DNA from 3 places in the Photobacterium sp. S4TG1 genome. Region 3 is predicted to be linked to each of the others. Evidence: riboswitches for the same ligand, from Rfam matches in the RefSeq annotation. Region 3 holds a riboswitch; each other region holds the start of a gene.

What was found. A riboswitch is a leader RNA that binds a small molecule or an ion and turns the genes downstream of it on or off. The one in region 3 is predicted to bind thiamine pyrophosphate.
Region 1: another riboswitch for thiamine pyrophosphate. It lies ahead of thiB (thiamine ABC transporter substrate binding subunit); the one in region 3 lies ahead of thiC (phosphomethylpyrimidine synthase ThiC).
Region 2: another riboswitch for thiamine pyrophosphate. It lies ahead of thiD (bifunctional hydroxymethylpyrimidine kinase/phosphomethylpyrimidine kinase); the one in region 3 lies ahead of thiC (phosphomethylpyrimidine synthase ThiC).

What each region holds. Positions count from the first base shown of each region.
Region 1 covers NZ_JAYXUH010000014.1:37,359-39,630, forward strand. Annotated here, with positions in the region: gene thiP (thiamine/thiamine pyrophosphate ABC transporter permease ThiP) at 1-290, opposite strand, end outside; gene thiB (thiamine ABC transporter substrate binding subunit) at 303-1,334, opposite strand; TPP riboswitch at 1,409-1,525, opposite strand; gene VXS03_RS15065 (DUF547 domain-containing protein) at 1,554-2,272, opposite strand, start outside.
Region 2 covers NZ_JAYXUH010000005.1:45,677-47,948, reverse strand. Annotated here, with positions in the region: gene VXS03_RS08415 (hypothetical protein) at 199-684, opposite strand; TPP riboswitch at 1,072-1,173, shown strand; gene thiD (bifunctional hydroxymethylpyrimidine kinase/phosphomethylpyrimidine kinase) at 1,281-2,123, shown strand; gene VXS03_RS08405 (ABC transporter ATP-binding protein) at 2,113-2,272, shown strand, end outside.
Region 3 covers NZ_JAYXUH010000017.1:91,516-93,787, reverse strand. Annotated here, with positions in the region: gene crcB (fluoride efflux transporter CrcB) at 100-483, opposite strand; gene VXS03_RS16805 (universal stress protein) at 688-1,110, shown strand; TPP riboswitch at 1,237-1,334, shown strand; gene thiC (phosphomethylpyrimidine synthase ThiC) at 1,451-2,272, shown strand, end outside.

The sequences.
Region 1 (2,272 bases), on a different contig from region 3:
ATAACTAGCGTCATCGCAAATAAACGTAATAATAACTGTTTGCCAATAAAATCACGTCGAGAAAATGCGTAAGCAATCGCTATTGCTGGCACAAGACTAAGTAAGGTCGATAATATCGCTTGATAAAAACTAAACCGAGTTACATGGCGTAGATAAGGATCATGCCATAAGCTACTCAGTTGCCATTGACCTGCATGAAGAATAAGGCTGGTGATTGCGGCGATCACCAGTAATAAAATAAGCCCGATACTTAATAGTCCGGGCAAAAGTTGAGTTATACGTTTATTCACAGCTGTATGCCATTATTGGGTCAGCGCTTGCTGCCATTCTCGAATCCATGCTTTACGCTTGTGAGCTACTTCATCAGCACTAAATTCTAATGCTTTATCTGGAATCGTTAGTTGGTCAAATGCCGCTGGTAGTGGTTGTTTGGTGACAGGATACATCCAGTTATGGGTTGCAATTTGAGATTGAAAACCGTCACTAACAATGAACTGTATAAATTGATCGGCCAGTTTAGGATGAGGACTGTTTTTCATTTTGGCGGCAACTTCAACTTGCATGTAATGGCCTTCTTTAAAATTGGCCGCTTTATATTGGTTTTTATGCTCTTCCATAATGTGATAAGCCGGAGAGGTGGTATAAGACAATACCATATCAGCTTCACCATCAAGGAACATACTGTAAGCTTCTGACCAGCCTTTGGTGACGGTAACGGTATGTTTAGCTAATTGTTGCCAGGCGGCAGCAGCTTTATCACCATACACTGATTTCATCCATAACATCAGCCCTTGACCTGGAGTTGATGTGCGTGGATCTTGGTAGATCACACTGATGTTTTGATCGTTAACCAGCGCTTTTAAACTGGTTGGTGGGTTGGATAATTTATTGCTGTTATAAACAAATGCAAAATAGCCATAATCAAAAGGAATAAAAGTATCGTCATGCCAGCCTTTTGGGAGTGTTAACTTGCTAAGATCAACCTGTTGTTTAGCTAATAACCCTGTTTGTTTAGCTTCGGTCATTAGGTTGTTATCAAGTCCTAATAAAATATCTGCTCTACTGCTATTACCTTCTAAACGGACTCTATTTAAGATAGAAACCCCATCTTCTAACGATACAAAATTAACCTTACAACCATCACATTGGGCTTCAAAGGCTTTTTTAATGAGCGGTCCAGGTCCCCATTCAGACGAAAATGAGCTGTAGGTATAAACATTAAGGGTATTATCTGCGGCAAAAACATTACTTGAGAGCAATGTGATTGAAAGTAAGGGTAATAGGGTATAATTGATTTTCACTATGCGCTCCTCATGCTTACATTCTGCAAACATAATAGAAAAAGAGAGCGGCACAGGGTTGAGAGGTGTTAGCAGCATGCTGTAATAGCAGCTAGACAGGGGTAAATACCCATGTGTATCTCAATTCCTACGCCAGCATTACCTGGTTCAGGTTCAATGGGTTCTGTTATATCAAACAAGATAATAACAACAATCTCAGCCTAATGGCTCCCCAATGAGAACATGCATATTGTACCTGTAACTTGTACTAAGTTATAGCTTCTGATTTAACTGCCAATTGTAGTCAAATTTAATGTTATCGCCATTGATTTTTTGATGCTCTCGATAATGGTTTATATGCTGCAACAAGGCCTGTCGATTACCAAAATCAACGCTATACCAGTCATAAATTGACGATAAAGTTGTTTGTTTTGAGTTTGTACGTACCCCTTTATTACTATTAATAAAACGGCTGGCAGCATTATTGAGTTGTTGATCAAGGTGATGACTGTCAAATACTTGAGGGAGTAAATCAGGACAACCTAAGCTCGCACAATTAACCGCATAATGAATGCGAGGATCACGCCAGATCGGACGTAATATACGATGCTCAATGTCATTTAAACTTAAGGTTTTATTTGTGATGGTCACAATGGGTTGATCCCAAGGGCCAAAACTGAAAAAACCACCGAGTTTAGTAATAGATGTAATCGGGTAATTATTAATGATCAATTGGACGGTAAGTGCATTATACAAATTAACCCAATAAGCAAATTGAACATCACGGTTATATTGGCGTGGATCAAGGTTAGATAAGTGATTGATATAATTCTGTAGTTGTTGTTTATCGGCAGGAGTAACGGCGTTATAACGAAACAGTGTTTGTTGTGGGCTAACAACTAAATATTTAGTTAATAATTGTTGCCATTGGTGATGATCGATATTGTGTTGATTACTGGCTACCTGATGCTTCCAATAAGGCAATAGATCTG
Region 2 (2,272 bases), on a different contig from region 3:
TGTTATTATGCAGAAATATTAAAGGGTAAAATCTCAAAAAAAATAGACATAAATCACAAACACAAAATGAGATTGTGACGCAGATCTACTTAATATATTATTATTAATAAAAAAGTTTATTAGCAATTTATAAGATAATCAAAATTGTGATGGGCATTATACTATTATATAAATTAGTAGATTAAACATATATATCTATTATTTACCATAATCTGTCAGCATCTTTTTCAATAACGTATTTATGTCTTTAGTTTTTTTATTTCTTTTAGTAAGAGAACTTAACGATATTATCTCTTTGGATTCTTCTTTTATAATTTTATCTTCATTCGCTTTTAATTTCATTTTTTGCACTGTTGGTAATAATAATCTAACTTCTTCACCGCTATCATTTATCAACAATACAATATTTTCTGATTCAACTTGTACAATAGTTAGTAAACCATGTTTCTGTGATTTGATTTTTTCACCAACCATAATAGATTCAGGAGGTACCGAGCGGTCCGCTAACAGCCCACTTCTTAACTTTGCAGCACTAATAGATCGAATGTTTCCCGTATTTTCGAAAAAAACAATAACTGTGTGTGTGTTGTAATATTCAATAACACGAACCAAACCATATTTTTTAGTGCTGAATATAGCGCCATTTTGCATATCTTGCGGCGCAGCCATTTTTTTAGCTAACATACCTTTTCCTATCCATACAACTAAGTATAATTTTCACTTTTCTTTTAATATTATATACATATAAAAAAGTAAGATAAAATGCAATTTTTACCTATTTATACTTTTTTATATTGTCGATAGCATTACATTTAACCAAGAAATACAGTATATGCTTATCTACTTACTACGTATTTAAATATATATAAATACGTAGTAATAAACACTTTCAATTTATGATGTAAAAAAGTAACAACTTTTTACGCTCTCCATAAAAAACCACTTCAGCTCACAACAATAAAACATTCACCAATTTAATATGTTATGTGTTAACAATCTCGCGTAGTATTCGTAACGTGTTATTTCTTAATAAAATAGAGTGACAATTAAATTATTCTGAATTAGGATAATTGCCATTAGTCGGGGGGCGTTAAGCTGAGATCACTGTAAATGGTGGGACCCGTTGAACCTGAACCAGTTAGCACTGGCGGAGGGAACTAACTATCAACGGATTATCAACGTTAATAGATGCAAGCTAAGTCAACTGCACACTCTCATGCCGCAGTTTACACTTCCCGCTTGATAACTTGTTCCTGATGCTAGCGCGTAAGGAATGAAGTATGCCACACACCCCATCATCGCATCACACAACTACCCCTATTGTATTGACGATTGCAGGATCAGACAGTGGCGGCGGCGCGGGGATTCAAGCTGATATTAAAGCCATTTCAGCAACAGGTAGTTATGCTTGCTCGGTTATTACGGCGATTACCGCCCAAAATACGCAAGGTGTTAGCGGCATACTTGCCATTCCTCTTGATATGGTTGAGCAGCAGCTGGACGCCGTATTCAGCGATTTAAATATTCAAGCCGTCAAAATTGGCATGCTCGCCGACAGTGATATTATTCGACTAGTTGCTGCAAAAATTCGTCATTACAAACCACCATTTTTAGTCATTGATCCAGTAATGGTAGCCACCAGCGGTGATGTGCTATTACAACAACAGGCTATAACTACTCTCAAAACAGAATTGCTACCACTGGCTGATATTATTACCCCTAACCTACCAGAAGCGGCGGCATTAACAGGTTTAGACATTCCACAATCACTGGCTGATATGCAAGCGATGATCAGTGCATTACGAGAGATTAATCCTCATGCAGTGTTACTCAAAGGTGGGCATTTAGAACAAAGTAGTGATAGCACTGATTTACTCATTCTCGCCTCTGACGTTATTGAGCTGACAACACCTCGCATTAACACTAACAACACTCACGGCACGGGTTGTACTCTGTCTGCGGCTATCGCATCTTATTTAGCTCAAGGCAATGATCTTACAACGGCAACTACCTTGGCTAAACGCTACATTACTGCCGCCATAACCGCTGCCGATGAACTCAATATCGGCCATGGTCACGGCCCTGTGAATCACTTTTTTGCAGGTCATCATCATGTGCGCTGATCTGGAAATCACCATTACTAATGGCAGTTTACGCTATCACTCAACGAAAAATGACCAGCAAAATAATGCGGTAATTGAAAACCTTAATCTAACTATTGCCGCCAATAAATGGACTTGTCTGGTGGGTAAAAGTGGTTGTGGTAAAAGCA
Region 3 (2,272 bases):
CGTTTCCTGCGTTTCCTACGTTTCCTGCGTTTCCTGCGTTTCCTGCTTTATTTTTATGAAAAAAAACCGCCTTACGGCGGTTATATGTTTGAATGATTATTAGCTTTTCATCATTAGTTGATAGCCAATATAACAAGCAAACAAACTGACTGTTACGTTAAGTACGATGTTTAAGCCAGCCTTAATAAACTCACCTTGCTGCATCATTACAATGTTATCCATTGAAAAGGTTGAGAAGGTCGTTAATGCTCCAAGAAAGCCTAAGCCAATCATTGGGCGCCATGGTGCTGCCTCAATCATTCCTTGATTTAATCCCGACATTAATAGTCCCATAATTAGCGAACCAATAATATTGACGGTTAATGTTCCGTATGGGAAGCCACGGCCAAATAAAATAACGCAAAGCTCCGAAATTAAGTATCGTGAGCAGGCGCCGAATGCACCACCAATTGCGATGAATCCTAGTAATATATATTGGCTCATTGGTATCTCGTTTCAGTTAAAAGTGATAATTAAAAACCGTCATAATAATCGCTTGTTGAGTTAGTTAATACTCTCGATAACTGCAATCATTGATTTAAGCGTAAATTAAAATGTCGGCACATAGTTGGTTGTATAGCTACATTTATAGCATCATAATCATAACTAAGAAATTAACTACTGGGCGTTGGCTCATGGAGATAGGCTATGTCGCTATATCAAACAATATTACTTGCTGTTAATCCTGAAGATAAATTTGCTCATAAATTAATGGTAAAGGCTGGAATTATTGCAGACCAAAATAATGCTGAATTGCATATTGCTTATGTTGAGCCTGGTATTGGTAATGTGAGTTTTATTGATGTTGAGATTGAACTGCAAGAAGAGCACGATGCAATTGCTAAACAGCGGATGTCACAATTATCAGAGTTAGCGGCAGCTTCATCTTACCCTGTTTCGGGATTACATATTGCTAATGGTGATATTACTAAGCATATCGAAGAATTAGCTGAAAAAGTTGAAGCTAAGTTGGTTATTACGGGTTATCACAAATCTACTATTCATCTTTTTGGTGATGTAAGTGAAACATTAGCTCAGCACCTTAAGTGCGATGTACTTATCTCACAATAAACATTGTAGTGATTACCATGAAATTAAAGCCGTGGAAATTGCACGGCTTTTTGCTATCTGTCACTATGTGTTATATTTATTGTTAATAAACTGTTGCGATCACAACCAAAGTACTTATACTAATTCACTTACTTGTCGGAGTGCCATATGGCTGAGACCGCATTGCGGGATCCGTTGAACCTGATCAGGCTAATACCTGCGAAGGGAACAAGAGGTTATCTTTACTACATATCCTTATTGAGGATCACTGTACGTATTTGATGATGCATAATTGTATGCATCGCTCTTGTTTACGCCCATCTGATAAGCACTTTTCCCTATAATATTAAAGGAAATTGCTGTGTCGAATCGCAAGCAAGCGAGATTGGAAGCGAAACAATTTATCGAGTCATTAACGGCTCAACCCTATCCTAATTCACGAAAAGTCTATGTTACTGGTAGTCGTGCTGATATTTCAGTACCGATGCGAGAAATCGCTTTAGCTGATAGCCTTATTAGTGGTCCTAAACAACACCCTATTTTTGAACCGAACCAACCTATTTGTGTTTATGATACTTCTGGATTTTATACCGATCCTGACCATTCCATAGATATTTATCGTGGTTTGCCTCCTGTGCGCCAAGCGTGGATCATTGAGCGTAATGATACTGAATTATTATCTGAATTAAGTTCTGACTACGCTAATGAACGCTTACATGATCAGAGTTTGGATTCATTGCGTTTTAATCAGCGCGCTCCAACTCGACGTGCTAATAACGGTAAGTGTGTAACTCAACTGCATTACGCCCGCCAAGGTATTGTTACGCCTGAAATGGAATATATTGCGATTCGCGAAAATATGGGGCGAGCGCACTATGATGATGAAGCGCTAAATCAACAACACCCCGGCGTTAATTTTGGTGCTAATCTCCCTTTACAAATCACGCCTGAATTTGTGCGTCAAGAGGTTGCGGCTGGGCGTGCGATTATTCCTGCAAATATCAATCACCCAGAAGTTGAACCAATGATTATTGGGCGTAATTTTTTAGTAAAGGTTAATGCCAATATTGGTAATTCAGCCGTGAGCTCATCCATTGAAGAAGAAGTTGAGAAATTAGTATGGTCGACTCGGTGGGGCGGCGATACGGTGATGGATTTATCAACGGGACGTAATATTCATGAA